2 regions of the Moraxella nasibovis genome follow, and region 2 is predicted to be linked to the other one. Evidence: predicted binding sites of a transcription regulator. Region 2 holds the regulator's gene; the other holds the start of a gene.

Region 1 (16,142 bases), 1.1 Mb from region 2:
TGTTTGGGCAGATTGTAGAGCGGTGACAGTAGAAGCGTCTGCTTTACCTGCCAATTCTGTTTTATCGGCTTTGGCGTCAAGGGCTGATTGGTCTGCTTTGCCATCTACTTTTGTGGTTAAAGCATCAACGGCGGTTTTGTCAGCCTTAGTAGCAACAGTAGCATTGGTGGCGTCAAGGGCTGATTGGTCAGCCTTGGCATCGGCTGTTGTTTGTGCTTTTGTGATTTGAGTTTGAAGGTTTGGTAGGATATTATTGGCAAGTATAGCCAAATCGGACTGATTGGCTTTGGTGTTTAGCTGTGTTTGCAAGCCATTTAAGCGAGTGTCAAGTCCATTGACTTCAGAGATCTCAACAGCATGAGCAATCCCCCCCCCCTGCGCAAACGACAGACAAAGCCGCCGCCACAATCACTCGACCTTTCGAGCGAGATTTTGCCGTTTCTGCACAGACCACAGACTGACCTTGTGCGTTACGCTTTACTTTAAAAACCTTATTCATGGCATCTCCTTGACAGATTATAGATTAAATAAAACCACTGGGTAACTTTTTTAATTAAAAATACCGTCTTTAGCCATAGCCATAGCCATAGCCATAGCCATAGCCATAATAATAGCGACTAAAAATAATCCTGTCAATACATAATCATTACCGAGAGCAAAAATTGTGTAATATTTTTTCCAAACAATTTGCTTATTCCATTTTTTTCTTAAAACAGTAAGAGTAAAGTCAGTTTCATACCAAATGAATCAATACCGCCCCCCACAGCACAATCATTTGGCAAATTGACCATAAAATTTGCTATAATAGAAACCCACCAAGAGATGTTGCAACTTTTTTAAAATTTAAAAAAATTAAAAAAGTCAGGCTTGGTTTAGTTATTTTTTATCATTTCAATGTTTTGGGCGAATGTGATTCGCCCCTAAAATGAATGCGGTATTTTATAATTATAAATCAACGACATCTGTTTATCTTTTTTTAACTTTTTATAAGGAATAGACAGATGTCTACTTTTACTGACTACAAAGTCGCCGATATTAGCCTTGCCGAGTTTGGTCGCAAAGAAATCCGCCTTGCCGAAACCGAAATGCCCGCCTTGATGGGACTTCGCAAACGCTACAAAGATGCCCAGCCCCTAAAAGGTGCTAAGATTGTTGGTTGTATCCATATGACCATTCAAACGGCGGTTTTGATTGAGACTTTGGTGGCGCTGGGTGCAGAAGTGCGTTGGACTTCTTGCAATATTTTTAGTACCCAAGACCACGCAGCGGCAGCGATTGCAGCGGCAGGTATTCCTGTATTTGCGTGGAAAGGCGAAACCGAAGAAGAATACGAATGGTGCCTTGAACAGCAAATCCACAAAGACGGCAAGCTTTGGGACGCCAATATGATTCTTGATGACGGTGGCGATTTGACCGCCCTAATCCACAACAAATACCCACAAATGCTTGACCGCATTCATGGTATTTCAGAAGAAACCACAACAGGTGTTCATCGCCTGATTGAGATGCTGAACAACGGTACACTCAAAGTCCCTGCCATCAATGTCAATGACGCCGTTACCAAATCCAAAAACGACAACAAATACGGCTGTCGCCACTCGCTAAACGATGCGATTAAGCGTGGTACGGACATGTTGCTATCTGGTCGCCGTGCGCTCGTCATCGGCTATGGCGATGTGGGTAAGGGGTCGGCTCAGAGCCTACGCCAAGAAGGTATGATTGTACGAGTGTCAGAAATTGACCCGATTTGTGCCATGCAAGCCTGTATGGACGGCTATGAGCTGGTGTCGCCTTATGTGGCAGGCGATGCATCAAAAGGCGTGAACACCGCCCTACTACAAGACACCGACCTTGTCGTGACCACCACGGGCAACTATCATGTGTGCGACCGTGAAATGCTAAAAGCCCTAAAATCAACGGCTGTGGTGTGCAACATCGGACACTTTGACACCGAAATCGACACCCAATTCATGCGTGACAACTGGAAATGGGTGGAGGTCAAACCACAAGTTCATCAGGTTTATCGCTCAAATGACGAAAGCGATTATTTGATTTTGTTGTCGGAAGGTCGCTTGGTAAACTTAGGCAACGCCACAGGACACCCATCACGCATTATGGACGGCTCATTTGCCAACCAAGTGCTAGCTCAAATACACCTATTTGCCGAAAAATTTGCCGACTTGCCAGCCGACAAAAAGGCAGAAAACTTGTATGTTAAAGTTTTGCCCAAAAAACTTGATGAAGAAGTCGCCGCCGCAATGGTGGCAGGCTTTGGCGGTGTGATGACTAAGCTCACCCAAGAGCAGGCTGATTATTTGGGCGTGGCAGTCGATGGTCCGTTTAAGTCTGATGAGTATAAGTATTGATTTTTAATTGGTAATTCTCAATGGATTGGAAATGGTTTTCAATCCATTGATGAAAGAATAAAAACAATGAGCAAAAATAATTCAACCCTTAATTTTATTTGTGGTTTTGCTATTTTTTATATGCTAACCTTGATAATTTTGGTTGCTTTAGGTAAATTCCCAAAACTCATTGTTTCACTTTACTTTGTCGCCAGTATTACTAGTTTTATGATGTATTATGTGGATAAAGATTGTGCCATAAAAGGAAGATATCGCATTCCTGAAAACCAACTATTATTAGCAGATATTCTTGGTGGTTGGTTTGATGGTAGTTTTGCTCATAAATTACTTAATCATAAAAGTACAAAACTTGAATACAGATTGCTATACTACGGTACAATAAATCGCAAACACTTTATTTAATACTTTGATTTATCGCATTTATCCAAATATTTAATTTATGAATAAAATTACCATCAACCGTTGCACTTGGTGTGGCGATGACCCTTTATATGTTGCCTATCACGATAATGAGTGGGGTAAGCCCATTTTTGATGATAGAGCATTATTCGCCCTACTTTGCTTAGAAAGTATGCAAGCAGGATTAAGCTGGATTACGATTCTTAGAAAACGAGAGAATTATTATCACGCCTTTGCTGATTTTGACCCCGCTATTATTGCCACTTTTGATGATAAAAAAATAGATGAGCTAATGCAAAATGCTGGCATTATTCGTCATCGGGGAAAAATTAAAGCCATTATTGACAATGCCAAATTGTATTTAAAAATTACCCAAACCCAATCTTTTTGTGATTATCTTTGGGCAATGTCTCCGAGTGGCTTAACCAAAATCCCAAAAGACAATAAGCCAAAATCCTTATCCGACATTCCAAGCTCTACCGAACATTCCATCAAAATGGCAAAACAACTGAAAAAAGATGGTTTTAAATTTTTGGGAGCAACGACTTGTTATGCATTTATGCAAGCGTGCGGAATGGTAAATGACCATTTGGTGGATTGTGAATTTAGAAATTAAGGGAAAAGCAATGGAAACATTTCTAATAGCATTTCTTTTTTCTGGATTTTATATTTTTATCATAATTTCTTTTGGTTTTTTATTTGCCTATCTTATTTATCTTATGATACAAAAATTTAAAAATCATCAAGAAAATAACGATATAAAAATCATAAAAACCCCCAAACCTGAAAAATACATATTAACCAAACAAGAAATTCAAGAATTATTATTAAGTGAAAATTTTGATAAGTATAATTGCAAAAACTGTGCAATGAAAGAAAAGGATTTATATGAAGTGTTTAAAAATATTTTAAAAGAATATAAAATATATCCAACAAAAATGGATTTAGATGAAAAAGAAATAGAAAATCGTGAAAGCACCATAGAACTTTTAAGTGATGGTTCTTATCAAAAAGAATATACCGCCGAACCCCATATGCTGTATCATTGTCGTTATACAATACACTATCCATCATACGATGAGCTATATCAATCTTGGTTTGGTCGTATGGATTATTATCATCATATTGAAATTATAAGAGAGCTTAATTTTGATATTTTTTCAGCCCATTAAAAATTCGTTTTAATTATGCCCAGATTTTATATTGACACCCCCCTATTCCCCAATCAAATTGGACAAGAAATCACCCTGACTGACACCATTTATCATCATTGGTGCAAAGTTTTGCGTGCCAAAAATGGCGATACTGGCATTTTATTTGATGGCAATAGTGGGGAATATGCAGTTTATTTGACCGAGATTGACAAAAAACAAGCCAAAGTTTTTATTAAAGACTTTAACCCCATTAATCGCACCCCGCCCTTTATTGCCAATATTGGACTTGTGATGAGCCGTGGCGATCGTATGGATTATGCCATTCAAAAAGCGTGCGAAATGGGCGTATCACGCATTCAGCTTTTGACCAGCGAGCGCTGTCAAGAGCATCTCAAATACGAACGAGATAAGAAAAAAATCACCCATTGGCAAGGCGTGGCGATAGCGGCGTGCGAGCAGTGCGGTATGAATCTTATCCCAGAAATTCTACCACCCATCGCTTTGACCGAGTTTGTAGAGCATTGTCAAGATGAGCTAAAACTGGTGCTGGCGCTCAGCGATGGGCAAGTGGATTTTGGTGCATACCAAGATAATTTCCCCAAAACCATCAGCCTGCTCATCGGCGGTGAAGGCGGTCTGTCGCCTAATGAGATTGAGCTTGCCAGATCGCACGGCTTTTTGCCTTGGACGATTGGCGAGCGAGTGCTAAGAACAGAGACCGCCCCTGTGGTGGCACTCACGGCACTGCACACGATCTGGGACATTTATCATAAATAATGAGAAAAATCATACACCTAGACATGGATGCTTTCTTTGCCAGCGTCGAGCAAAGGGACAATCCTGACTATCGTGGCAGACCGCTCATCGTCGGCGGCGACCCCAATGGGCGTGGCGTGGTGGCGGCAGCAAGCTATGAGGTGCGTGCCTTTGGTGTGCGTTCGGCGATGAGCTGCTATGAGGCAAAAAAACGCTGTCCGCAAGCGATTTTTGTGCGTCCACGCTTTGAGGTGTACCGTGCCGTCAGCAGCCAAATCAAGACCATCATGCTAAGCCTGACTGATTTGGTTGAGCCTTTATCGCTTGATGAAGCGTATCTGGATGTGACGGGTCAGACGCATTGCGGCGGCTCAGCGACACTCATGGCAAACTGGCTGCGAGCCGAGATTTACGCCCAAACAGGACTCACTTCATCAGCAGGCGTGTCTTTTAATAAAATGCTTGCCAAAATCGCATCCGACATCAACAAACCCAATGGCATCGCCGTCATCACGCCACAAATGGCGGACGCATTCATCGACGAGCTTGCCATCGAAAAATTCCACGGCATCGGCAAGGCCAGCACCAAACGCCTGCACGAGCTGGGCGTATTTACAGGCAAAGCCTTAAAAAATGTGCCACTGGTACAGCTTGTGGAAATCTTTGGTAATAAACGAGGGCAATTTTATCACGACATCGCCCACGGACGAGACGAACGAGAAGTCAAACCCACCCGTGTGCGCAAATCCATCGGCACCGAAACCACTTTTAAAGAAAACTCCCGTGATGATGCGTTCATTCAGCAAAAAATCAGCGAACAAAACCTAGAAGCATGGCAAGATTTGACCCAAAGACAGCTACAAGCCCACACCGTCACGCTCAAACTCAAATACAGCGATTTTAGCCAAATCACTCGCAGCCACACCGCAAAAATCACCTTCAAAGACCCACAAAATACCCTGTCATGGCTCATCAAACTCTATCAAAACAGCCCAAAACACCTGCCCATCAGGCTTGTGGGCGTGACTTTTTCAAATTTTGAGCCCATAGACAGCACCCGTCAGCTTGATCTGTTTGAATGACCAAACCATCGCCACACCAAGCTTTGCAAATCGATGGTAAGATTTTTAAGCCAAGACTTAAGCCAAGACAGATGGCAAATTTTGTATCATTTTTAATGCCGTTTTGTTATACTTGCATCAGCCAAATTTGCACAAGCCAAAGCCGCCAAGCCAAGCGGTCGGTTTTGGATTTTGGCACAAAAAATTCATCAACAAAGCTAAGTCAATTTTAGAGCATTTATGAGCGACATCGAACCAACCTTAGAACAAAGACGAATCATCTATCAAGCAAGGCGAGGTCTCAAAGAGCTTGATTATTACATCGACCCTTATGTCAAGGCACACTATCTGACCGCCCCAGAGGCAGAGCAGGCGGCATTTGTGCGTCTTTTGGCGCATGAAGATCCTGATTTATTGCTGTTTTTCTTGGGTCAAGAGCGTCCAGAAGATGAGGCAGTGGCAGCACTCATCGAACGCATGAAACAGCTAAAACACACCGAATCAAACACGCCGACCTGATGACATGCCCACCAGCAAGCCTGCCAAGCGCTCAAAAAACCGCCTGCATCTGGATGTCACGCTTGGTCGTCATTTTTCAATATCGTGGCTGGCTTATGCATCGCTGACGCTCATTTTTGCGTGGCTGGCAGGTCTGCCTTGGTGGGTGCTTATGCTCTTGATTGCGTTGGCGGTCGCCCTATCTTTGCTCAGGCATTTTCAGGTCAAGCCCACAAAGCTAAGCTGTCATCACATTGACGAGCTTTGGGACATTGGCGTCAACATGGGACAAAAACACGCCCTGTGGCAGGGCTACCTTACTGACGCACGCACCCTTCACACCCCTTTAAAAGCTGTATTTTTAAGTTTTCATGTGGTCGAGCCCCGCCGCCAAAGGCTGGATGTCATCATTCATCGACACCAAGTGGATGATGCCAATTTTCGTAAGCTTTTGGGCATTTGCGTCATGGACGCCTCAAAGTTTGGCTAACCATCCACCCAAAGCCGCAGCACGCACACAAAGCCACCAAAATCTTTGGCAAAAGTCGCACAAACACCATCAAAGTTTACACAACACCGACACTTTTGGGCGCAAATTTTGATAAGATGGACGCACTTTACATGATTTTATTTTCAATGTATTTTCAATACCAACTTCATAAGGAACACTCATGAGCCTATTACAATCCATCGTTACCCAAGTCGCCCAAAACGCCTTAAAAGACAGCCGTACATCATCGCAAGGCAGCCCAGCCGATGCCCTAGGTGGTCTTTTGGGTGGTCTGTCAGGACAGCAAGCCAACAATGCAGGTCTGGGCGGTCTTTTGGGTCAGGTACTTGGCGGTCAGCCACAGGCGCAGCAAGGCGGCTTGGGCGGTCTTTTGGGTGGACTTCTAGGCGGTCAAAGCCAGACTCGCCAAGCCAGCCCGACCGATCTTGGTGGACTTCTAGGCGGTCTGTTAGGCGGTCAGTCACCGCTACCAAATCGCCAAGCAGGTGGTTTTAACAAATCCACCCTACTGCTTGCGCTGCTGCCAATCGTGCTAAGCTACATTCAAAAAAATGGCGGTCTGTCAGGCGTACTTGCCAAATTTCAAGGCAATGGTCTGGGCAACAAAGCCCAATCTTGGGTAAACATCGACACCGACAATGACGGCATCGATGCGCAGGACATCGCTCGTGTGTTTGACAATCAAGACATCGCCAAAGTCTGCTCACAAACGGGCGCCAGCGAGCAAGAAGTCTGCCAAGGCATCGCCGAGCTTTTGCCACAGGTGATGAACGACTTAACACCAAAAGGCAGCCTAGACAACGAACAGCAAGCCAACGACGAGATCGAGCAAATCCTAGCTCAGCTTAAAGGCAAATTTTAATCTTTGCTGACAGATAGACTTGATGAAAAATTGATAACTCTTGTCAGTTTATCCATAAAGCCATCGATTTTTTCGGTGGCTTTTTAGTAGGGTTCATTCATCAGCAAAATCCCACCAAAAAAAACAGTTCAGCTTTGCCTGCTTTTTTGTTATGATGGCGCATGGACTGCACTGTGCATATCCACCAAACCCAAAACAGCTCAGCTTTGGAGTGAAAATTTTGCCCCACGCAATCCACTCCAAGCCCCCAGCAAATAGACAGAGGTAAAATATGGCAAATTTGGCATTATTTGACTTAGACATGACCATGCTTGATGTGGATAGCGATCACAGCTGGGGGCAGTTTATTGTCAATAAAGGCTTGGTGGATGCAGCGGTATATAAGGACGCTAATGATAAATTTTACCAAGACTACATCGCAGGCACGCTTGATGCGGTGGAGTATAATGAATTTGTGGCGGCATTCTTGACCACCAAGACGATGGATGAGCTACACGCCTACCGTCAAGAATATCTGAATACTTGGATTGTCCCAAATATGCGTCCAAAGGCACAGGCACAAATCAACGCCCATAAAGAGGCAGGCGATACGGTGCTGGTCATTAGTGCGACCAATGATTTTTTGGTCAAGCCGATCGCCAATCTGTTCGGTGTGGATGATGCACATACACTGGCGACCGTGCTTGAGATTGCGGACAATCGCTACACAGGGCGTGTGGGCGGACGACCCAATTTTAAAGATGGCAAGCTGTATCATTTGGATAAATTTATCCAGTCTTGCCAAGATCAGGGGCTGAACTTTGAGCGGACGATTGCTTATTCAGATTCTAAAAATGACTTGCCACTTTTGTCGTTTGCCGATGAGGCGGTGTGCGTCAATCCCGATGAGATTTTAAGGGCTGAGGCGGTGCGTCAGGGCTGGCGGATTGAGGATTGGGCTTTGTGATGGCTGTAAGTCATGATCTGTAAGATGGTTCAAAGGTGTTGGTTGTGGCACGAAACCCAAAAAATTGAATGGGTTACACCATAATGCTGGGTTACGCTGTCACTAACCCAGCCTACAGGTCGAATTGTTCGGCGGTGATTTCTTGGGTTTCGGTCGTCATTACTATGCTCTCCGTTTTTGCCTACTAGGCATAAAAAAAACCTTTCGAATTCGAAAGGTTTTGGGTTTAAGTGATCAAAAACGCCATTTTTAAGGCATTTTTTATCGTCAATGCTTTGTATTTTAAGGGTTTTAAGGTCTGATCAATCCAACTGACTTTAACGCCTGCTCAACTTCTTTTTTAAATTGTGGGTCGTTAAATTGCTGTTCACTGCTTAAGCCGATTTTGATGGCTTGATTTACCAACACATTAAATTCTTGTTCGTCAATTTCTGCAATTTCACGGTCTGGCTCAAGTTCAAACCTATCACAGGCAGAAGAAATTACCCAATGGGCAATACCCTCTCTTTCATTAACATTGTCAGCAACGCCTTCTTTATGACGCTTAGACTCTAAGGCAAGATAGCCCCAAGAAAAATCCATAGCCGACATTTTTCCTTGTTGATATTCTAATGCATAATCAAGTAAAGCACTCAAAATAATACTCCGCTTTTAAGATAATTGGTTAATTGTGGCTTTTCACCGTCTTTAGGAATAAACGCTGTGATAAACTCACCTGTCTCTTTAAATACGACAGCAACCATCGTATCACTATTATAATACACAATACTGTTTTTTACATCACGATAAGTGCCTTTTGCAATGGTTTTTTCATCTGCCAAATGTGCCAAAATCGCTTGTTCGTACACCAACAAAGTATCGGCATTCTTTTTACTAATATCAATCCCAAAATCACTGGCGTGTTTAAACTTACGGTCAAGCTGTGAGCGTGTAAAGGTCATTTCACCAAATCGTGTGTTTTCAACCAGCCCGTAGGTTGGGTTGAGCTTGCGAAACCCAACAAAATCAATGAGTTACATCTTAAATATTGGGTTTTACATTCATTCAACCAAACCCACCCCATCTCCAAGATAAGCTTAACATCCTCACACCAACACTCGCCAAACCACAAAACCCACCGCAAGCAGATGAAAAATCACACCCACCCACCAAATCGGCACGGTCAGGCCAATAGCAATAAATGTGATAAACCCACCCAAAGCAATCCAATCATGGCGTTTTTGGTTGAGAAAATCTGCTCGTAGAGCTTGGAGTTCTCGCAGTTCTTTGTCTTGTCTTGCCCCAAGCGTCGCCATAGACTGCACGCCTTGGCTGATGAGTTTGGGCAGTTCGGTGGTGGAAAGTAGTAGCTCTGGCGCTTTGGCTTTGATGTCGTTAAGGTTTTTGACAGGATCGAGCTGATCTTTGACCCATGCTGTCAAAATCGGCTTGGCAAGCGACCAGATGTCAAGCTGTGGATACAGCTCACGCCCCAAGCCTTCAACATGAACGAGCGTCTTTAATAGCAGCATGAGCTGTGGCGGAATGCTCATCTGATGACGGCGAGCGATGTTTAAAATCTCAAACAAAATCCCAGCAAAGTCCAGCTCGCTCATCGGCTTGGATACCATTGGGCTGACCGTGCGAGCCATGTCTTTGATGAGTGCGTGCTTGTCGGTAGATGGCGGTATCCAGCCTGCCTGTGCGATGATGTCCACCAGCGTGGTATAGTTGCCATTCATTACAGACAATAGCAGGCGTGCCACCACCAGCTGATCTTCACGGCTCATCTCGCCCATGATGGCACAATCTAGCCCCAGATAGCGTGGATTTGCCACCGCAGTACCGTCTGGCAGAGTCTCCACAAAGATGTTGCCAGGGTGCATGTCAGCATGGAAAAAGTTATCACGAAAGACTTGGGTAAAAAAGATGGTCAAGCCGTTTTTGGCAAGTTCGGCACGGTCATAGCCCAGTTTGTCAAATTGATCAGTCTTAGAAATCGGTACGCCAAAAATCCGCTCAGACACCATCACGGACGGACTTGCCAAATACACTTCTGGCACATAAATCAGCCGTGAGCCTGTAAAATTATTCCGCATTTTGGTGGCGTTGGCAGACTCTAGGGTCAAATCCAGCTCGTTTAGCATGATTTGCCGATATTCTTCCACAATATCAATGACATGCACCGCACGAGCCGCCTCCATGCGAGCCGACAGCCAAGCAGCCATCTCACGCAATAGCTCAAAATCAGCAATGATGACCGCCTTAATGTCAGGGCGTACGACCTTGACGACCACTTCACGCCCATCATGCAAGGCGGCGGTGTGTACCTGAGCGATACTGGCGGCGGCAAGTGGCTTGTCGTCAAATCTGGCGAACAGCTCACTGATGGGTTTGCCAAGTCCTGTTTTTGGCTGTTCAATTTGTGATTTGACAATACTGACATCAAAAGGGGCGACTTTGTCCTGTAAAAGCGACATCTGGGCGATGATGTCAGGGGGGAGTAGGTCGGAGCGAGTGGAGAGCAGTTGCCCAAGTTTTAAAAACAGCGTTCCCATCTCTTCAAGGGCAAGCTTAATCCCTAGCGGATTGTGCGATTTGCCAATGCCAGCTGGGTGCAGACGAATCAGCCGAGCCAGTGGTGCAAGCTCTGGCACATCGGCAAAATGGGTGTCAAGGCGGTATTTGGCGGCGATACGGTATAGGGATAGTAGGCGGTTTTTGTGAGAGATGAGCATGGCGGTTAGGTTGGTTGATTTTGTAGGGCGGCTAGGCGTGCTTTTTCACGCTCAATGTCGGCAGTCAGGCGGAGCAGTTCTTGCTTTTTTTGGCTGATGGCGTCATCAAGCGGATGGGTTTTGGGCAGTGCCAGTGCGTCCATCAAGAGTGATTTGACCGATGACAACACAGGCGAGATGACAGGCGACAGCTCTTGGCTGACCAGATAAGCATAACTGCCAGCGTTTTTGCCGATGAGAGTTTCAAGGTTTAGTAGTTCTGGGCGAAAATTTTCTGCCAGTGCCTTAATTTGCATGAGTACCTTGTAGTCGCCTTTGATGGGCAGATTGCCAGTAGAGTCTTGCATGAGTGCCAGTAGCTGCTGTGGTGTGGCGACATGGAGCGTGCAGTCAGGCTGACAGACGACTCCGCCTTGTGGTTCAAATAGACTTTGGCTGACTGACTCAAATCGCAGATGATCATCACAAAACAGCACATCCAAAGACAAATTTGGCTCGTCTATGATGACACGCAAGGTCTTGCCTGACAAAGTTGCCAGCTGTGTCTGACTCATCGGATCACAGCCAAGCGTGCCATTGATGGCACGCTCAGCCAGTCCTAATGCTAATACACCAATCATCAGCGAGCCTTAAAGCCACGATGTACCGCCACGATACCGCCTGTTAAGTTGTGATAATCACAATTAACAAAGCCTGCTTGCTCCATCATGCCTTTTAAGGTAGCTTGGTCTGGGTGCATACGGATACTTTCGGCAAGATATTGGTAGCTTTCAGAGTCGCCTGCCACGATTTTGCCCATCAGTGGCAGGGCGGTGAATGAATACAAATCGTAAGCCTTTGAGAGCGGTTCAAAGACAGGTTTGCTAAATTCTAGCACAAGCAGTCGCCCACCAGGTTTTAGCACACGGTGCATGGCTTCTAGGGCTTTTTGCTTGTCGGTAACATTTCTAAGACCAAAGCTGATGGTGACCAAGTCAAAACTTTCATCATCAAATGGCTCAAGCGTCTCGGCATTGGCAAGCACAAAATCCACATTATTACAGCCTGCGTTAATCAGGCGAGTGCGACCGACTTCAAGCATGGCTTCGTTAATGTCGGACAATACCACACGCCCAGAGCGACCGACTTCACGGCTAAATACTTTTGCCAAATCGCCTGTACCGCCAGCAATGTCTAGCACCGACTGACCAGAATGCACGCCTGTTAAGCTGATGGCATAGCGCTTCCACAGTCTGTGAATGCCAAAGCTCATCAAGTCGTTCATGATGTCGTATTTGGTGGCGACAGAAGTAAAAACTTCGGCGACTTTGTGCTGTTTTTCTTTGGCATCGACGGTCTGATAACCAAAATGCGTGGTCGCACCGATGTTCTCAGAATAGCGATCGCTTTGGGGGGCATCGCTGGCAGGGGTTTGCATGGCGGCTTGACCTTGCGGTGTGCCAGTTGGCAAGATGTTTGGGTTGGTGAAGGTGTCGCTGTTTTGGGCGTTGTTGTCAATGCTGTTGTCGTGGCTCATGATGTTTTCCAAAATTCTCTTAAAAAATCCTTGTAATGATACCACTAATCCGCCAATTTTCCTACACCATAATACAAACAATCCAAAAATCCGCCAAATCAGCCAAAAATACGCCCTTGCGTGTGAATGCGTGCGATGGTGGCAAGCTCGGTTTGGCTAAATGGCGTGGTAAAATCGTCAATGTTTTTGATGGTTTTGATGGCAAATAGCCCATCGTGAATGAAGTCGTACAAAGGCTGGTAGCCGTGCTGATAAGCGGTGTTTTTCGCCAGTTTAAAGGCTTTTTGCAATAAAAACGAATTGAACTGCTGATAAGACGCTTGGCATACGGTGGTGATGTCGTGGATTTGGGCAATGCGTGCGTCTTTGGTGTTTAGGGTTTGATAGGCGGTAATCATCAGCTCATCAGTGATGCCATTTTCTATAAATGCTTGATAATACTTGGGATTTTGGTGGATAAATTGGGCGACTTGTAGGTCAAGCTCAATCGCTAGGACGGCGGATTTGACACCCAAAATGCCTGTGGCAAGCGTGTTTTTTGGGATGAGTTTTTCAAGGCGACCTGAGCCATTTAGGGCATTGTTACCTGCGGTCAAAAGCTGTTTGGCGAGTATGTCAAAATCTTTGTCGCCATAAATGCGATCAATCAGATAGTGTGCCAGTGGTGCGGTGTTTGGGCTGGTAAATAAGGCGTGGTTGCTTTGGTGGATGCGCTGTTTTTGCCATGCTTGCACCGCCAAAAATACCGCCCTAAGCTCATCATCGCTGTGGTGTGGCAGGGCCTGATAGGCATTGAGCGTATCTACAAGAGATTGAATTTGCGACATAAAGCATCCTTTGAATAATAGTCTTTGATGATGGTCTTAGTGATGATGGGTTAATGTTGGGCTGATGTGGCAAATTTCAATACGCATAAATCTGCTGTGATGAGCTTGTACAATTTGATAAAAAAATGACAAAAAATGGTTAATTTTCTGACAATATGTTAAAATTGTCATAAAACTGTCATGTTCGTGGGATAAAATGCCGCAGTGTTCATTGGGCAGTTTATTTTTTGTCATTATTCAGGATTAAAACACCCAAAGTCACTTTTGGTGCTTAATCAAGTCTTTTTAAGTCTTTTGGCGGATTTATGGTAAATTCAGCAAAACAAACCACGCCGATGTGGGCAAATGTGTTTTTTGCGCTACTGCTGGCGGCAGTTTGTGTTTATTTTGCATTCTGGGGGCTGGCGTACACAGCTCATCAGCAGGTCTTGCTGTTCATGGTGGCAAGTTTCTTTGGCATCTTTATGGCGTTCAACATCGGCGGTAACGATGTGGCAAATTCGTTCGGCACTTCGGTGGGCGCAGGCACGCTGACGGTAACGCAAGCCCTTGCTGTGGCAGCGATTTTTGAGGTGTCGGGTGCCGTGCTGGCGGGTGCTGCGGTGACAGACACGATTCGTAGCGGCATTGTGGACATTGGCGGCCTTGGCGTGACGCCAAATCAGTTTATCTATCTGATGCTCTCAGCGCTGGCGGCAGCGGCATTTTGGCTGCTATTTGCCACCAAAAAAGGTCTGCCAGTCTCGACCACGCACGCCATCATCGGCGGCATCGTAGGTTCAAGCATCGTGCTTGGCATCAGCATGGGCGGCACAGACCTTGCTTTTTCTACCGTTAAATGGTCAAAAATCGGTGAAATCGCCATCTCGTGGGTGGCATCACCCCTGCTTGGCGGCGTCTTGTCATACATCTTATATAGCCTGATTAAGCGCAATATCTTGGCATATAACGAAAAGGTTGAGGTGCGTGTCAAAGAGCTAAAAGCGCAGAAAAAGCTGTTAAAGCGTGAGCAAAAAGAACACTTTGAAAGCCTAAGCGACGACGACAAGCTGCCGTACACCACCGCCCTACTGCGTGACCAAGAGGCGTTTAGTGAGGGCGAATGCCACCGAGATGAGCTAGAAACGGACTATTACCGCTCGCTGCATGACATCGAAAATGAACGCAGCAGCATGGATACACTGAAAGCTTTGAAAACTTGGGTGCCGCTCATCGCTGCACTGGGTGCGGTCATCATGACGGCGATGGTGGTATTTAAGGGTCTGTCTAATACAGGTCTAAATCTGTCTCCGCTGCACGCCTGCCTTGTGATGGGTATGATCGGTGCGATGGTGTGGCTTACCGCCTTTATCTACACCAAGACCATTCGTGGCAAGCACAAAGAGGACTTGGGCAAGGCAACCTTCATCATGTTCAGCTGGATGCAGGTGTTTACAGCGTGTGCCTTTGCGTTCAGTCATGGTTCTAATGACATCGCCAATGCGGTCGGTCCCTTTGTGGCGATTTTGGATGTGATCAAAGAAAACGCCATCGCCGCCAAAGCCACCGTGCCTGCACCTGTCATGCTGACCTTTGGTGTGTCGCTCATTGTCGGACTGTGGTTCATCGGCAAAGAAGTCATTCAGACAGTCGGTACCAACCTTACCGAAATGCACCCAGCATCAGGCTTTGCCGCAGAGCTTGCGGCGGCGGCAGTGGTCATGGGCGCATCAAGCCTTGGTATTCCTGTATCAAGCACACACATTTTGGTCGGTGCAGTCCTTGGTATCGGCGTGGTGAACAAAAACACCAACTGGAAACTGATGAAACCCATCGGTCTGGCATGGATCATCACCCTGCCCGCAGCAGCTGGCATGAGCGCACTACTATTCTTATTGCTAAGCAACATTTTATAAGCCGCACTCACCAAAACCTCGCCAAGAGACTTGCTTGGCGGGGTTTTTAGATTACCAGCCTATAGCCACATGACACCCATCAAAAAAACGCAAACCAACCTGATTTGCGTTTTTTATTAAAGGCATGATTAAATCATCAGATCAATATTAAGATGCGACCACAGGTGCTTTGTGCTTGTGTGGCTTTTTGTCAAATTTGACTCTTTCGCAGTTAAGCTCTGTCGTGACATTTTTGGCATCCTTCACAGACAGCACGCCGATATTGCCCTTGCTGTGCCATTCGTATTTGGCAGAAGCATTGACATCATTGACAAAACGCTCGCCAGACGCCGCAGGTGCAGCTTTCATGTCCACTGACACCTCATTTAGGTTCCAAGATGGTGCGTTGATGCGTGTTTTGATCAGGTCATGCTCTGGCACATGATGCACTTTGATGGCAGCGTCGTTTTCACACTGGAACGCCTGGAAGTGACCACGCTCACCCTTTTTCTCGCCTTTGTGGTGCTTATGCTTTTCTACATGGTGATGGTGCGCCTTGCCCTTGTCAGCGACGGGTGCTGTGGTGCTGGCACAGCCAGTCATAACCAATGCAGAAACAACACCAGTTGCAATCAATAATTTTTTCATGATAAAT
Region 2 (16,142 bases):
CTTCTAAATGGCTCTGTAATGGCAACGACACACAAGACAGAGAGACTTTTGTTTATGTACCAAACATAGAACGAAACATCTTCTCATTCGTTGCGTCTGACGACATTCAAGTCAATGATAAATTGGATGTGCAGGTAGGCGTGCGTTATGATAATTACAAATACAAACCAGAATTTAGCAATGATCAACAATCACTATTTACCAAATTTCCTGATGCAGGTTATGGATTGTTGCAAGACACATCAAGACAAAGACGCTCGGACTGCGATGCTCAATTTGGTGCTTGGTCTTGGTTTGCCGACCCTGTCCGCCTAGCTCAATGCTACCAAGCCTATGATGACTTTGTACAATATCGTACAAATTTCCAAAACGCCTTTGCTAATAACAATCCTTATTCCGAAGATGCCATCACATACAACATCGGCTTAGGCTATCAGCTGACCGACAACTGGAAAGCTAATTATAAATACGCCACAGGCTTTTTGATGCCGACCATCACGCAACTGTACAGTGCTTTTCATGGTAATGGTGTGCGAGAAGAACCAGGCTTTATTCATGGACTTCGCCCTGAAACCGCCAAAAGTCATGAATTGGAACTTAAAGGCGAATTTGAAAAATTTAGCCTAAAACTGTCTGGCTATCATGTCAATTATAAGGATTTTATCAATATCAATGTCCAAAACAGACCGCTTAATAGCGTTGGCTATGACACCATCACCTATTATAATGTAGATAAAGCCAAGACCTACGGCGGTCGCATTGGTGGCACTTGGGATATTTCAGAAATCGCAAAACTAAGTGGCAGATTGCAACTGGTGGGCGAATATGCCATAAGTAAGGACAGCACCAGTCGTGGCACAAACCTAATCGCCAATATGCCAAATAATGGTGTGGTCGGCTTTGACTACCATTCAGCCAACGATGATTATGACATTCATGGTCGTGTACGCTATGTTGGTGCAAAAAAAGCCAGCGATGCCAAAATCGAAGGTTCAAACAACACCATCGTTGTGTCTGATTACCTGCCATATAGCAAATCCTACACAACATTTGATCTGTATGGCACGAAACGCTTTAACAACGGTTTTAGTATTTCAGCAGGTGCCTATAATATCTTCGACAAAAAATATCACAGCTGGGAAACCTTAAGAACCTTCATGGGTGCACAAAACATCAACGCCATGGTTCGTGGCAACGGCATGGAGCGATACTCATCCCCAGGTCGCAACTACGCCCTATCTTTGACTTACGAGTTTTAATTCTAAATAAAAATAAAAAAGCCAATCTTTATTGATTGGCTTTTTTATGGAGCAGCATTAAGAATTAAATGTGCAAATCATGCCCACATCGATCGCAAAATTTGGCATTGGACGCATGACCAAATTTACCGCAATTTGAACAGCTGATGGGGTGCAGCTGTGGTCGCATGGTGCGAGTCAATTCTGCCGTAAAAATCCCCGTTGGCACGGCGATGATGGCATAACCTGTGATCATCACCATCGATGCAATCGCCTGTCCGATGGGCGTCTTGGGCGAGATGTCGCCATAGCCCACCGTCGTGAGGGTGACCACCGCCCAGTAGATAGATAAAGGAATACTGGTAAAGCCATTTTCAGGGCCTTCCACCACATACAGCACCGAGCCAAAAATCGTCACCAGTAGCAGCAGGGAGATGAAAAAGACGATGATTTTGTGCTGGGAAGTCTTAAACGCCGCCGCTAAAAAGCCTGCCTGCTGCATGTACGAACGCAGCTTGAAGACACGAAAAATGCGCAAAATACGCAAAACACGCACCACGAGCAAATACTGCGCACCCATGAAAAACAAGCTAAGATAGCTTGGTAACAACGCCAACAAATCCACAAGCCCAAAAAAGCTGAACGCATAACGCTTGCGATTGGGCGCAGAATACAGCCTGAGTGCATATTCAATGGTAAATAAAATGGTAAAAAACCATTCGGCATAAAAAAACAGCCGACCATATTCAAGGCGTAAGATCAGCACGCTGTCTAGCATGACCACCGTCACACTCAGCGCAATGGCAATGAGCAGCAGCACATCAAAAAACTTGCCCGCACGAGTGTCCGTACCTTCAATGACAATGTGGATCTTTTCCGCTAGAGACAGGTTTTTTTTGTAAGTTGGGATAGGCATAAATAATGATGGGAAAAATTTCTCGCTATTTTATAGCAAAGCACCGCCATAAGGTAGTATTTTTACAAAATTTTGGTATGATATCGCAACAAAGTTTGTCATTGGAACTGCAACCATGAGATTTATAATGTTGGTTTTGTTAAATTTTTTGGTGATTGGATGTGCCAATGCTCAGCCATTTAACAACCAAGAAAACCACCCAAACCCAAACCATAGCAATCTTGACCCCAATTGCCAACGCTACATACCACCCACACCCCGCACACCACAAGGTATGCCAAACTTTAACTCGCCTGAACATCAAGAGCAGCGGTTCAGTCGCATCCATTGTCGCTAACCGTATTGGCAAACTTCGCCAAAAACTGTATAATAAACCATTTTTATTGTATATTTTTGAAAAATTATAGGTGAATTTATGGCAGGTCATAGTAAGTGGGCGAATATTAAGCACCGCAAAGCCAAACAAGATGCCGCAAAGGGCAAAATCTTTACCAAAATCATCCGTGAAATCGTCTCAGCCTCTAAGGGTGGCGATCCAGATCCTGCCAACAACCCACGCCTGCGTGCCGTGCTAGAAAAAGCCAACGCCGCCAATATGACCAAAGATGTCATCAAGCGCGCCATTGAGCGTGGACAAGGCGGCGGAGAAGGTGACAATGTCCAAGAAATCACCTACGAAGGCTATGGCGTGGGCGGTGTGGCGGTCATCGTTGAGACCATGACCGACAATGTGAACCGTACCGTGGGCGAAGTTCGCCACGCATTTTCTAAGCACGGTGGCAATCTAGGCACTTCTGGCTCGGTGGCGTATTTGTTCACCAAGCGTGGCGAGATTGTGTTTAACGATGTATCACTTGAAGACAAAGTGATGGAAATCGCCCTAGAAGCAGGAGCAACCGACATTGAAAATGATGGCGAGAGCCTGCTTGTCATCACCGAACCCAACGACTTTGGTGCGGTGGTGGATGCTTTGGCAAATGCAGGCTTAAAGGCGGACAATATGGAGGTTACCATGTCGCCTTCCACCACAGCGGACATTGACAACATTGACGATGCCCAAAAAGTGCTAAAAATGATTGACATGCTAGAAGATTTGGACGATGTCCAAGAAGTTTATACCAATGTTAATTTTAGCGATGATGTGATGGCACAGTTGGATGCTTAATTGCAAGACGATTAGCTAAAAATAAATCGCCCAAGTCCGTTCGTGCAGATTTGGGCGATTTTGCATTGATGACTTTTATAAAAATTCGTTATAACAAGGAAAACCCCTATGACCACCCTACCCGACTATGTCCGTGCCATTATTACCGCAACCGTTTATGATGTCGCCATTCGCACACCACTTGATAAGGCAAGCAAACTCTCCGCCCGTTTTGGCAATGACATTCGCTTGAAACGAGAAGACTTACAGCCTGTGTTTAGCTTTAAATTGCGTGGGGCGTACAACAAAATCAGCCAATTATCAGACGAGCAAAAAGCAAAAGGCATCATCTGTGCATCGGCTGGCAACCACGCACAAGGGGTGGCTTTTTCGGCAAACAAATTGGGGCTAAAAAATCTCATCGTCATGCCAAAAACCACGCCAGACATCAAAGTCCAAGCGGTCAAAGCCTTTGGTGGACAGGTGTACCTACACGGCGACAGTTTTGACGAAGCCAACCGCTATGCCATTGAAAAGTCGCAAACAGACGGCATGACCTACATCGCCCCCTACGATGACAAAGCAGTCATCGCAGGGCAAGGCACGGTCGCCCTTGAACTCTCCCAAGACTGGCGAGAGATGGAATATGTATTTGTGCCTGTGGGCGGTGGTGGTTTGGTGGCGGGGATTGCGTCCTTTTTGGGCGAAGTCGCTCCCCATGTCAAGGTCATCGCCGTAGAATCCGAAGGCTCTGCCTGCCTAAAAGTCGCCCTAGCTGATGGCGAGCGAACTCGCTTACCCCAAGTGAGCCTGTTTGCCGATGGCGTGGCGGTCGCCCAAATCGGTCAAATCCCCTTTGAAATCGCCAATCTCACCAAATCCAACGGGCAAGGCAAGGTCATTGACGAAGTCATCACTTGCAATAATGACGAGATTTGTGCGTCCGTCAAAGACATTTTTGAAGAAAACCGCCACATCGTTGAGCCGTCTGGGGCGTTGGCACTGGCAGGACTTAAAAAATATGTCAAACAGCACAATTTGACGGGCAAAAACTGCGTGGCGATTGTCTCGGGGGCAAATATGAACTTTGACCGCCTACGTTATATTGCCGAACGCACCGAGATTGGCGAAAATAAGGAAGCGATTTTTGCGGTGCAGTTGCCCGAAAAAACGGGGGCGTTTTTGGACTTTTGTCGCACCCTGCAAGGGCGTAACATCACCGAATTTAACTACCGCCTAGACAGCACCAATCCAAGCGTTGCCCAAGTATTTGTCGGCATTGGCTTAAAAGACGGTCAGTTTGAGCGCACCACGATTATGGACAATCTGGACAAGGGGGGCTACACCGCCTTTGACTTGACCGATGATGAAGTCGCCAAAACGCACATTCGCTATTTGATTGGCGGGCACGGTCGGCTAAACGATGAAAAATTGTTCCGTGTGATGTTCCCAGAACGCCCCAACGCCCTATTAAATTTTTTGGAAAAACTGGGGCAAGATTTTAATGTTACTCTTTTTCACTACCGCAATCACGGGGCAGCGGAAGGACGGGTATTGGTTGGCTTGCAGGCAACTGCCCATTCATCACGGCAAATCGTGGACGCTTTGACCGAGATTGGTTATGATTGTGAAGATTTAAGTGAAAATGTGGGCTATGGGGTGTTTTTGAAATGATGTTTTTACAACGCCAAATGCATAAAATCCGCTATAAAATCCGTATCATTCATTCGTTAGTCAGACTTAATGACCCTATCGAAATATTAAGACATCCAGATTTTGACAAAATACCACTTTGGTTATTTGCTTTGGTTAAAGTTTATTATATATTCAAACTGTATTATGTAAAAATAAGCGGACGCATGCAGATAATTTGGTATAAAATCAAGGGAGCATTTTTAATCACTTGGTATAAAATCAAGGAAGCATTTTTAATCACTTGGTATAAAATCAAGAAAAAGTTTTTAAAATGATCTTAACTTGATTTTTATCATAATGCTTTTTTAAATTAAAAAGGAGCTGTAATGACCTTGATCTTTAAACAACCCACGCCTGATGACAAACAAGCGGTACTGGCGTTTAAAGAGGCTTATTTGTCTTATTATGATGAGACAGGTATTCATGGCGGAGCAGAATTGGCACAATTTGACAAAAGCAATTTTGATCAATGGCTTGATTATGTGTATGCCCCTGCTGGCACAAATACTTTTGGTTATGACAAGGTTGCCAATGATACCTTTTTGATTATCAAAAACGATATTGTGGTTGGTATTGTCAATATTCGCCATGAATTAACTGAGTTTTTATTACAATTTGGCGGTCATATTGGCTATAGCACGCACCCAGACTTTCAAGGGCAAGGCATTGCAAAAAATGCTTTGGCTTATGCCTTGAGTGTATTAAAAAATAAGGGTGTCAATAAGGCGTTAATCACTTGCAATGATAATAATATCGGCTCGGCAAAAGTCATTGAAGCCAATGGTGGTATTTTGGAAAATACCGTACCATTTGGCGAAAAAACCATCAGACGCTATTGGATTTTGTTATAATTAGCTGATATGTAAATGAGTATGACGCACCATTTGGATGTAAATTTGTGGTATGTGGTACGCACCTTACAATCAAAGGAAAAATATAATGAACATTCCAAACCTTAACACCTTGCCCCATTGGTCGTTTGGCGACAGTCCAGAAATGGCGGACGAACTGGTGCAGCTTTTATTAGACGGTAAAAAGACATTGACTTGCACCGCTTTGCAATGGCATTTGGAAGAAAATGATAAAACTTTGGTTGGCGGATTTGAAGTCATCACAGACGGCAGGGACACGCCAAAATGCGTGGTGCAACTCACCGCCCAATTTATCAAAAACTTTGATGAAGTGGATGAAAATTTGGCAAGAAAAGAAGGTGAAGGCGATTTGTCTTTGGCTTATTGGCAAACCGCTCATCAAGAATTTTTTGAACGCCATGGGGTATTTGATAAAGAAATGGGACTGTTATTTACAGAATTTAAAGTCGTGAAAGCATTGTAAGGCAAACTTAGTTTTTTACCAACCTATTTTTTTGGCAAAATTACGGTAAATTGACTGCCTTGACCGACTTGACTTGCGATTTTTAAGACACCTTGATGCCGTCCGATGGCGTGTTTGGCGATGGCAAGCCCAAGCCCACTGCCGCCTGTTTTGCGACTTCTGCCCTGATCCACTCGGTAAAACCGCTCCGTCAAATGCACCAAATGCTCACTGGCAATACCCTCGCCATCATCTTTGACAAAAAACACAATCTCATCATCTGCCGACAAATTCACTTCAATCTGCGTACCACTTTCGGTATGGCGAATGGCATTAAAGATAAGATTGCTAAACACGCTGTACAAATCCTTTGGCACGCCATCTACCCACACATCAGGGGCGATGTGGCTTGTGATGTGGTGCGTCTTGCCAAGTCTTAGCGCCTCATCACAGATGCCTGCTATCATGTCTGACAGATTGACAGGTAGGGCATCTTCGAGTGGTTTTTGGTCATTTTCTAGGCGAGACAAAGTCAAAAGCCCTTCCACCAGCGCCATCATTCTTGATGTTTCTTTTTGCATTAAACCTACAAATTCATGACGCAATTCTTGCTCCAAGCCATCATTTTCAAGCATTTCCAAAAAGCCTTGAATCACGGTCAAAGGCGTGCGTAATTCGTGGCTGACATTGGCGATGAAAATGTTTTTGGAATTATTAAGCCGTTCGTTGTCACTGATGTCATTGGCGATGAGCATGGTTGCACGAGCCTCGATGGGAATGATGGTCATAAGTAGCGTCTTTGCATTTAGGGTAAATTTCACATCCGCACAGCCGCCATTGGCGATGGCATCATCAAACAAAGCGGCAAAATGCTCGTCATTCACCTGCTGTTTGATGGGCAATTTGGACGCTTGCAAACCCAGATAATCGTCCGCTTTGGCATTTTTCCATTCAATACTGCCTTTTTCATTGATGATGACCAAGGCGCTGGGCAGGCTTGCCATCATGCGGTTTAGACGATGTATGGCGTCGCTTAGGCGTTGTTTGTGTTTGGCTTGTTTGTTTTGCACAAGGCTTAGCTGATCAAAAATTAGCTGCCAGCCACCCACACTACGATCAAAGGCAGGCACGATGGCAGTCGGCACAGCCCCACCATCCAGCCAAGACGACAGCCGATGCGTATGAATGCTGTGATAAATCCCCCATAAAAACAGCACCACAATCACCCCGACAAAGCCTGCCACCTGCCCTGCCAAAAGCCACCCCAAGATCCCCACAAACAGTGCCACCACCAGCACAAATACCGCCTGCCAAACCTGCCACATCAGCCGACATCCTTCGCCGAAAAACCATAGCCCACGCCACGCACCGTCTGCACATAATGCGCCACGCCCATCTCTTCTAGCGCCTTTCTAAGCCGTCTGATATGCACATCCACCGTCCGCTCTTCAATAAAAACATGATCGCCCCACACCAAATCCAAAAGCTCAGCACGCCCATAAATGCGATCGGTGTGCGTCATAAAAAAATGCAAAAGCTTAAACTCAGTCGGTCCCAAATGCACCGACCGACCATCCACGCTCACCTCATGGTCTTGGGGGTTTAGCGTCATGCGTCCGACCTTAACGACGCTGTCGGTCTTTTGTGGGGCTCGGCGGCGAAGTAGTGCCTTGATGCGTGCCACCAGCTCTCGTGGGCTAAACGGCTTGGTGACATAGTCATCCGCCCCCAGATTTAGCCCAAGCTCCTTATCATTCTCTTCACTTCTGGCGGTCAGCATGATGATGGGCAAATCACTCGTCCGAGCCACCTCCCTAAGCGCTTGGGCAAATGCCACGCCAGACATCTTAGGCAGCATCCAGTCTAGTAGTAGCACATCAGGCAGCTTTTCAGCGATGATGGCTTTGGCATCTTCTGCACTTTCTGCCAGCACCACCTTAAAGCCTGCTTGCACCAGCGCAAATTCGATGAGCCTTTGAATCGCAGGCTCATCTTCCACCACCAAAACAGTTGCGACATTTGACATGATTTTTCCTTTATAAATTTACCACCCAAAGTACAAGGACGGCTTGCTTTTGGCATGATTTGGTATGATTTTACCATCAAACAGCCATCTAATCACTCATCATCATGACCGATTTTAGCCCAATTATCAAACATTTTGTACATCTTTTGTCAATTTAACCGAATCAGCCAAATTTGCCTGTGATATAGTCGTGCGTGGCTTGCATTTTAGGTTTTTCAAACATCGTCTTAGTATCGCCAATCTCCACAAGCTCGCCCAAATACATATACGCCGTGCGATCAGAGATTCTCGCTGCCTGCTGCATGTTGTGCGTGACGATGGCGATGGTGTAGTCGTGTTTTAGCTCGCTGATCAGCGCCTCGATGCCGCCTGTGGAGATGGGGTCGAGCGCCGAAGTCGGCTCATCTAAGAGCAGCACCTCAGGACGACACGCCACCGCCCGAGCGATGCACAGTCGCTGCTGCTGACCGCCAGAGAGCGAGTTGCCAGATTGTTTTAATTTATCCTTGACCTCCGTCCACAGCGCCGCCTTTTTCAGCGCCCATTCGACCCGCTCATCCATCTCAGATTTGCTCAGCTTTTCGTACAATTTCACCCCAAAAGCGACATTATCATAGATTGACATCGGAAATGGCGTGGGCTTTTGAAAGACCATGCCGACCTTAGCACGCAGCAGATTGACATCGGTCTTGTCGGTCAAAATATCCTCGCCATCAAGCAAGATTTTGCCAGTGGTGCGGCTGTCATTGTACAGATCATACATGCGGTTAAAGCTGCGCAGTAAAGTCGATTTGCCGCAGCCAGATGGTCCGATGAAGGCTGTCACTTGGTGTGGCTCGATGCTAAGGTTGATGTTTTTTAAGGCGTGAAATTTGCCATAATAAAAGTTAAAATCCTGCACAACAAGCTTAGACGCGCCTTCGACAAGCTTAGATGTGGGGTTTGGCATGGTGTCAAAAGCGTCGTTTGTCGGTTGGCTTGTGGTTAAATTTGTGGTTAAATTTGTTTTAAAAAAAGCCATCACATACTCCTAGATGGTTGGTTGTTTTTATTTCATGACATCAATGTGAGCGAGACTGCACCGCACGAGCGACGATGTTGGCAAACAGTACCGACAAAGCGATCAAGAGCGCTGCCGTCCATGCCAGTGCGTGCCAGTCGGCATAGGGACTCATGGCAAATTGATAAATCACATTTGGCAAATTTGCCATCGGTGCCGACATGTCCGTGCTAAAAAACTGATTATTCAGCGCAGTAAATAACAGCGGCGCCGTCTCCCCAGAGATGCGTGCAAAGCTTAATATCACACCTGTCAGCACGCCTGCCTTCGCCGCTCTTAAAGTCACCATGCCGACAAGCTTGTACTTGGGCGTGCCCAGTGCAAATGCCGCTTCACGCAGCGAATTTGGCACCAGACGCAGCATGTTCTCGGTAGTGCGCACCACCACAGGAATGACCAGAAGCGACAGCGCAAGCGAGCCTGCCATGCCAGAAAAATTGCCCATCGGCACCACCACCAGCGCATAAATAAAAAGCCCAATCACGATCGATGGCGCTGATAACAGCACATCATTTAAAAAGCGAGTGGCGACGGCAAGCTTGCTGTTTTGTCCAAATTCCGCCAGATAAATCCCACACATCACACCAATCGGCGTACCGATAGACAGCCCGCCCATCGTAATCATAAGGCTGCCGACGATGGCGTTTTTTAGACCGCCTTGCATCATCGGTGGCGGCGTATTCATACTAAAAATGTGCGCACCAAGCCCAGAGATGCCTTCGCTGATGAGCGTATAAAAAATCCAGCCAAGCCAAAACAGCCCAAAACCCATCGCCAGATAAGCCAGCAATAAGGAAAACTGGTTTGTCAGGCGGCGGCGTGCATAGATGGCATTAGTGCTTGTCTTTTTTGCCATGACTTGCTGTCGGCGGATGGCTAGATTTGGCTTACGACTCACTTCGATTTGCATAATCATTCCTTCTTCATAACTGTCTTAATAACTGTTGTCACTTGATAAGTGTGGTAAAAATCAGCGCCCTTCATGCTTGGTCATTTGCATGAGCATCACCTTAGACAGGCACAGCACGACAAAGGTAATGACAAACAAAATCAACCCCAAAAACAGCAGCGATGAAATGTGCAAAGGGTCGATGGCTTCGGCAAATTCATTGGCAAGCACCGAAGTGATGGACACGCCTGAGCCAAATAAATCCAAGCTAAGATTAAAGGTGTTGCCGATGATGAAAGTCACTGCCATCGTCTCACCCAGCGCCCTGCCCAGACCCAAAATCACACCGCCGACCACGCCTGATTTGGTATAGGGCAGAACGACATGTTTGATCACTTCCCAGCGAGTTGCGCCCAGTCCATAGGCAGACTCTTTGAGCATCGGTGGCACGATTTCAAACACATCTCGCATCACTGACGCAATGAAAGGAATGATCATGATCGCAAGTACCAATGCCGCCGCCAAGATACCAATACCCATCGGCACGCCTGCAAAAAACCGCTCCAATACAGGCAGCTGACCGATGCTTTTGGCAAGCACTGGCTGCACATATTTGGCAAAAATCGGCGCAAATACAAACAAGCCCCACATGCCATAAATGATGGACGGAATGCCCGCCAAAAGCTCGATACACACACCCAAAGGTTTTTTTAAAAATCTTGGGCAAAGCTCAGTCAAGAAAATCGCCACGCCAAAGCTGACAGGCACAGCGATGCTAAGGGCTATCACCGAAGTGACGATCGTGCCATAAATCGGTGCTAGCGCCCCATATTCGCCCGCCACCACATCCCAGCTGCTCGATGTCAAAAAACCAAGCCCAAAGCGCTCGATACTTGGCCATGCCCCATAGGTCAGCATCACCAAAATGCCGCCCAATATCAGTAAAACCAGCCACGCAAACAGCCGAGTCGCACCGACAAACAGCGCATCAAGCCGCTCTTGTTGTTGTAATCGTTTGGCAAACATGTCATTCATAAGATCGTCTTTTGGTTAATGTGTTGATTGTGATTGAGCCGTCTGTTTTATGGTTGAAATAAAGGCTTGCCATCTTGACCGACTACTTTTTGCCACTCAGCTTTGACCAAAGTCTTGACATTGTCTGGTAGCGGCACATAGTCCAGCTCTGATGCCATCGCATCGCCCTGTTTGAAGGCATGATCAAAGAAAGCTAAGGCAGATTTGGCGTTTTGTTCGTTGGCAGGATTTTTTTGCATTAAGATGAAAGTCGCTGCCGCCAGTGGCCACGCGTTGTCGCTTGGCTGATTGGTCAGCACCAGATTAAAGCCATCTGCCTGCGACCAATCAACATCTGCTGCCGCCGCAAAAGTCTCTTGTGATGGGCTGACAAATTGTCCTTTGGCGTTTTGTAGCTGTGTGTGGCTCATATTATTTTGTTTGGCGTAGGCGTATTCAACATAGCCGATCGAGTTTTTGACACGCCCCACATAGGTTGCCACGCCTTCATTACCCTTGCCTGCCGTGCCTGTTTTGGCAGTCGGCCAGCTGACAGTTTTCTCTGCGCCGACGGTATTTTTCCACGCATCAGACACTTGGCTTAGATAATTGGTAAAAATAAAAGTCGTGCCAGAGCCGTCCGAGCGAAACACCGTGACGATGTTTTCATCAGGCAAAGCCAAATCAGGATTCAGCGCACGAATTTGCTCATCATTCCATTTGACAATCTCACCCAGATAAATCTTCGCCAGCACATCGCCTGTCAGTTTTAGCTGCCCTGCCGCCACGCCATCGATATTGACGATCGGCACCACACCGCCGATCACGGTCGGAAATTGCACCAGATTATTTGCTGCAAGCTCTTCGCCACTCATCGGTGAGTCTGTCGCCCCAAAGTCCACCGTCTTTGCGATGATTTGCTTGATGCCGCCTGACGAGCCGATGGATTGATAATTCACCTGACCACCCACATCATCCAAAAAGCCCTGAGCCCAGCGCACATATACTGGCTGCGGAAAAGATGCGCCTGCACCTGTCACAGTCATGGCGACCTGCTCGCTACCTGTGCTTTGGCTACTTTGGGCTTGCTGCGCTGCCTGTGGCGGGGTGTTGTCTTGACACGCCGTCAGTGCCAGCACGCCGCACGCTGCTAAGATTGATAAAGAAAATTTGCTCAGTTTCATGTTTGGCTCCCGTTGCCTGATTGACATTTTTATTCAATGAATGACCGCTCACATTGTCAGCCACTCTCTTGATGGCAGTAAGTTTAGCAAGCAAAAATGACAATTCCATGACAAATGCGCACTTTTTTAATGGTTTTTTATGGTTTGGCTTTCATGGTTTATTTTTCACAGCTCAACATTTAAAAATCAGCCAAACACGCAAATCGCCATTTATAAGAATGTAAGAAGTTAAGAATGTAAGAAGTGCTGCATCATGGCGCCAAGCCGTGAGAAAATTTTTGCAAAATACTGCATTTTTTCCCCAAAAATCACTGATTTTTTGGTATTATTATCAGTTTTATTATTGTCAAATTATCATTAAATTTTCGTCAAATTGACACGACAAATTTACAAAAAGAGATCTCATGAACATTCAAGCCCTACTCTCCACGCATTTTCAAACCGCCATGCACAACGCAGGGGCGGACGCTCACACCGACCCTGTGATTAAACAATCTGGCAAACCACAATTTGGCGATTATCAAGCCAACGGCATCATGGGTGCTGCCAAAAAATTAGGACTAAACCCACGAGAATTCGCCCAAAAAGTGGTCGATGACTTGACCCAAACCAAAGCCCTACAAGGCGTAGCAGAAAAGCTTGAAATCGCAGGACCGGGTTTTATCAACATTTTTCTTGATAACGCATTTCTTGCCAAATCTGTACAGACCGCTCGCACCGATTCGCACTTGGGCGTAAGCCACAGTCAAAACGACACGATTGTGGTGGATTATTCATCGCCCAATGTCGCCAAAGAAATGCATGTCGGGCATTTGCGTGGCACGATTATTGGCGACAGCGTGGTGCGTACGCTTGAATTTTTGGGCAATACCATCATTCGTGCCAACCACATTGGCGACTGGGGCACGCAGTTTGGTATGCTGATTGCTTATTTGGAAAAATTTGAAGCAGAAAATGGCGACAACGCCAGCGACATGGCACTGGCTGACATTGAAAATTTCTACCGCAATGCCAAAGCCTTGTATGATGCCGACCCTGATTTTGCTGAGACTTCTCGCCAGTATGTCGTGCGTTTGCAAAGTGGCGATGAAGCCATGCTTGCCAAATGGCGAGTACTGGTCGATTTGACCATGACCCAGTGCCAAGCCCTGTACGACCGTCTAGGCGTAACCCTATCGCCCAAAGACACCATGGGCGAAAGCCTATACAACCCCATGCTCAAAGGTGTGGTAGAGAGCCTAAAAGAGCAAGGACTTGCCGTAGAAGATGACGGTGCAACAGTCGTCTATATGGACGAATTTAAAAACAAAGAAGGTGAGCCTTTGGGTGTCATCGTCCAAAAAAATGACGGTGGCTATCTATACACCACCACCGACATCGCCGCTGCCCAGTACCGCAAGCACACGCTGGGTGCCGACCGTGTGATTTTGTTTACAGACGCTCGCCAAGCCCAGCATTCTAAGCAGGCGTGGGGCATTGCCAAAATGGGCGGATTTGTCCCTGCTGATTTTGACATGGTGCATCACACCTTTGGTATGATGATGGGTAAAGATGGCAAGCCTTTTAAAACTCGCTCAGGCGACACGGTCAAACTTGCCGACCTGCTTGATGAAGCAGTAGAGCGAGCCACTGCCCTAATGAGCGAACGCCAAAGTGAGCTGTCTGCTGACGAAAAACAAGCCGTCATCAATGCGGTCGCCATCGGTGCGGTCAAATATGCCGACCTGTCCAAAAACCGCAATACCGATTATGTCTTTGACTGGGACGCCATGCTGTCTTTTGAAGGCAATACCGCACCGTATATGCAATATGCGTACACTCGGGTGCGCTCCATCTTTGCCAAAGCAGGCGTGGCAAGCGATGAGCTGACAGGCGACATCATCATCCGTGATGACAAAGAGCGCACGCTTGCGATTAAACTTTTACAATTTGAAGAATGTCTCATCACCACCGCCAAAGACGCTTTGCCAAACACGCTGGCACTGTATCTGTACGAATTGGCAGGCGTGTTCTCGGCATTTTATGAGCATTGCCCGATTTTATCTGCCGAAGATGAGGTTAAAAACAGCCGTTTGCAACTTGCCGATTTGACTGCCAAAACCTTAAAACAAGGCTTAGAACTGCTTGGCATTAAAACGGTGGAGAGAATGTAAATTCACTTAGGGCGGATTTATTCGCCCTTTTTTGCTTCTTCATAAAACACCATTGAGACACCATGATACCAATCCCCAAAAGCATTGCCAACCATAACACCAAATACCTAACTCTTGGTTATCAGCATGGCGGTTGGGTTTTGTTGATTATTTTTATACTGACCCTATTTCGCCCCACGGATTTTTTAGTGATTTTGCTACTTTGTGGGCTAGCGTTTTATCACACCAGAAAGATTTATCCACGCACCGCCCATGAAGTCATTGACACTGGCAAAGGTCTTTTAATCAAAAATCACAAGACCAGCGTTGAAATTGGTTATCAAGACATCGTGGAAATCAATTATGACTATTACTTTTTCGCCTTTCAAAATAACGCCGTTAAATTGACCATCAAACCACATGATGAGCTTGGCGATACGGTGTATTTTGTCAGTTGGGCGGACAGTAGCAGATACAATAAAGAGTTTAACCTAAATCCATTTGCACAAACCCCAGAGACGCAAGCATGGATTGAACACATGAAAGAGAAAATAAAACATGGCTGAAACAACAGAATTGACCCGTGTCCGAGCCGACAAATGGCTGTGGGCGGCACGATTTTTTAAGACTCGCACTCTTGCCAAAGAAGCGATAGAAAGCGGAAAAGTCCACATGAATGGCCAAAAAATCAAAGTCAGCAAAGAATTGCAAGTGGGCGATACATTATCCATTCGTCAAGGACACGCCACTCGATTGGAAGAAAAAGTGGTTATTATCAAAGCCTTATCCGAAAATCGTGGTAATGCCACCATCGCCGCCACGCTGTACGAAGAGACCGAAGAAAGCATGGCGACTCGAGCGTTTTTTGCAGAACAGCGAAAACTACAAAACCTAGCTCGCCCCGACACCAAGCCCGATAAAAAACAACGCCGAGATTTGGCGAAATTTAAAGATCGCTGGTAAACCACCGTCATAGATTTTATGCCCATCTTGGCAATTTATGCTACAATGAAGGCATTTTTAAAGTAAAAAATTTAATCATCATGCACCCAAAATCTGTACTATTCGTCTGTCTTGGCAATATTTGTCGCAGTCCATCTGCCGAAGCCGTCATGACAAAACTCACCAAAAATCAAGGACTTAACATTCATTTTGATTCGGCAGGTACTGCCAATTATCACACAAATAGTCCGCCTGATGAGCGAGCGGTGGCGGTGGGCAAATCGCTGGATTATGATTTGTCCGCACTTAGAGCCAGACAAGTTCGCCCAGATGATTTTTATGAATTTGACATGATTTTTGCGATGGATGCCAATAACCTTGCCAACCTACAAAAAATCATGCCAGCCGATGCCACCGCCCAAGTGGCGATGTTTGATGAATTGGCAGTTGCCGATCCGTATTATGGCGACATCAGCGACTTTCAAAGTATGTTTGCACACATTGAAAAGGCAAGCCAGCACTGGCTGACACGCTGGCAACAAGGGGCGACACATGACTAAGCCCACCCAATCAGGCACTATCCTTGAC

The links. Region 2 encodes PhoB, which activates phosphate uptake and scavenging genes when phosphate is short. Its sites were predicted from a motif close to TGTCATNAANCTGTCATAA; they were not measured.
Region 1: the regulator PhoB is predicted to act here: its motif matches at 13,779-13,797, upstream of LU290_RS08275 (inorganic phosphate transporter).

What each region holds. Positions count from the first base shown of each region.
Region 1 is NZ_CP089975.1:1,719,791-1,735,932, forward strand. It holds gene LU290_RS08185 (YadA-like family protein) at 1-408, opposite strand, end outside; gene LU290_RS08190 (ESPR-type extended signal peptide-containing protein) at 350-499, opposite strand; gene ahcY (adenosylhomocysteinase) at 1,002-2,366, shown strand; gene LU290_RS08200 (DUF1294 domain-containing protein) at 2,433-2,768, shown strand; gene LU290_RS08205 (DNA-3-methyladenine glycosylase I) at 2,806-3,381, shown strand; gene LU290_RS08210 (hypothetical protein) at 3,347-3,937, shown strand; gene LU290_RS08215 (16S rRNA (uracil(1498)-N(3))-methyltransferase) at 3,953-4,696, shown strand; gene dinB (DNA polymerase IV) at 4,696-5,757, shown strand; gene LU290_RS08225 (FAD assembly factor SdhE) at 5,977-6,255, shown strand; gene LU290_RS08230 (UbiA prenyltransferase family protein) at 6,260-6,724, shown strand; gene LU290_RS08235 (YidB family protein) at 6,906-7,607, shown strand; gene LU290_RS08240 (HAD family hydrolase) at 7,879-8,553, shown strand; gene LU290_RS08245 (hypothetical protein) at 8,845-9,189, opposite strand; gene LU290_RS08250 (colicin D domain-containing protein) at 9,186-9,494, opposite strand; gene LU290_RS08255 (ABC1 kinase family protein) at 9,639-11,270, opposite strand; gene LU290_RS08260 (SCP2 sterol-binding domain-containing protein) at 11,276-11,890, opposite strand; gene ubiE (bifunctional demethylmenaquinone methyltransferase/2-methoxy-6-polyprenyl-1,4-benzoquinol methylase UbiE) at 11,890-12,786, opposite strand; gene LU290_RS08270 (FFLEELY motif protein) at 12,885-13,613, opposite strand; gene LU290_RS08275 (inorganic phosphate transporter) at 13,919-15,508, shown strand; gene LU290_RS08280 (MliC family protein) at 15,656-16,135, opposite strand.
Region 2 is NZ_CP089975.1:618,187-634,328, reverse strand. It holds gene LU290_RS02905 (TonB-dependent hemoglobin/transferrin/lactoferrin family receptor) at 1-1,259, shown strand, start outside; gene LU290_RS02900 (ion transporter) at 1,324-2,154, opposite strand; gene LU290_RS02895 (YebC/PmpR family DNA-binding transcriptional regulator) at 2,570-3,319, shown strand; gene ilvA (threonine ammonia-lyase, biosynthetic) at 3,428-4,972, shown strand; gene LU290_RS02885 (hypothetical protein) at 4,969-5,268, shown strand; gene LU290_RS02880 (GNAT family N-acetyltransferase) at 5,320-5,844, shown strand; gene LU290_RS02875 (ASCH domain-containing protein) at 5,933-6,328, shown strand; gene LU290_RS02870 (PAS domain-containing sensor histidine kinase family protein) at 6,352-7,632, opposite strand; gene phoB (phosphate regulon transcriptional regulator PhoB) at 7,632-8,333, opposite strand; gene pstB (phosphate ABC transporter ATP-binding protein PstB) at 8,497-9,282, opposite strand; gene pstA (phosphate ABC transporter permease PstA) at 9,395-10,249, opposite strand; gene pstC (phosphate ABC transporter permease subunit PstC) at 10,364-11,317, opposite strand; gene pstS (phosphate ABC transporter substrate-binding protein PstS) at 11,365-12,480, opposite strand; gene argS (arginine--tRNA ligase) at 12,885-14,633, shown strand; gene LU290_RS02835 (hypothetical protein) at 14,696-15,178, shown strand; gene LU290_RS02830 (RNA-binding S4 domain-containing protein) at 15,171-15,575, shown strand; gene LU290_RS02825 (low molecular weight protein-tyrosine-phosphatase) at 15,656-16,114, shown strand; gene murB (UDP-N-acetylmuramate dehydrogenase) at 16,107-16,142, shown strand, end outside.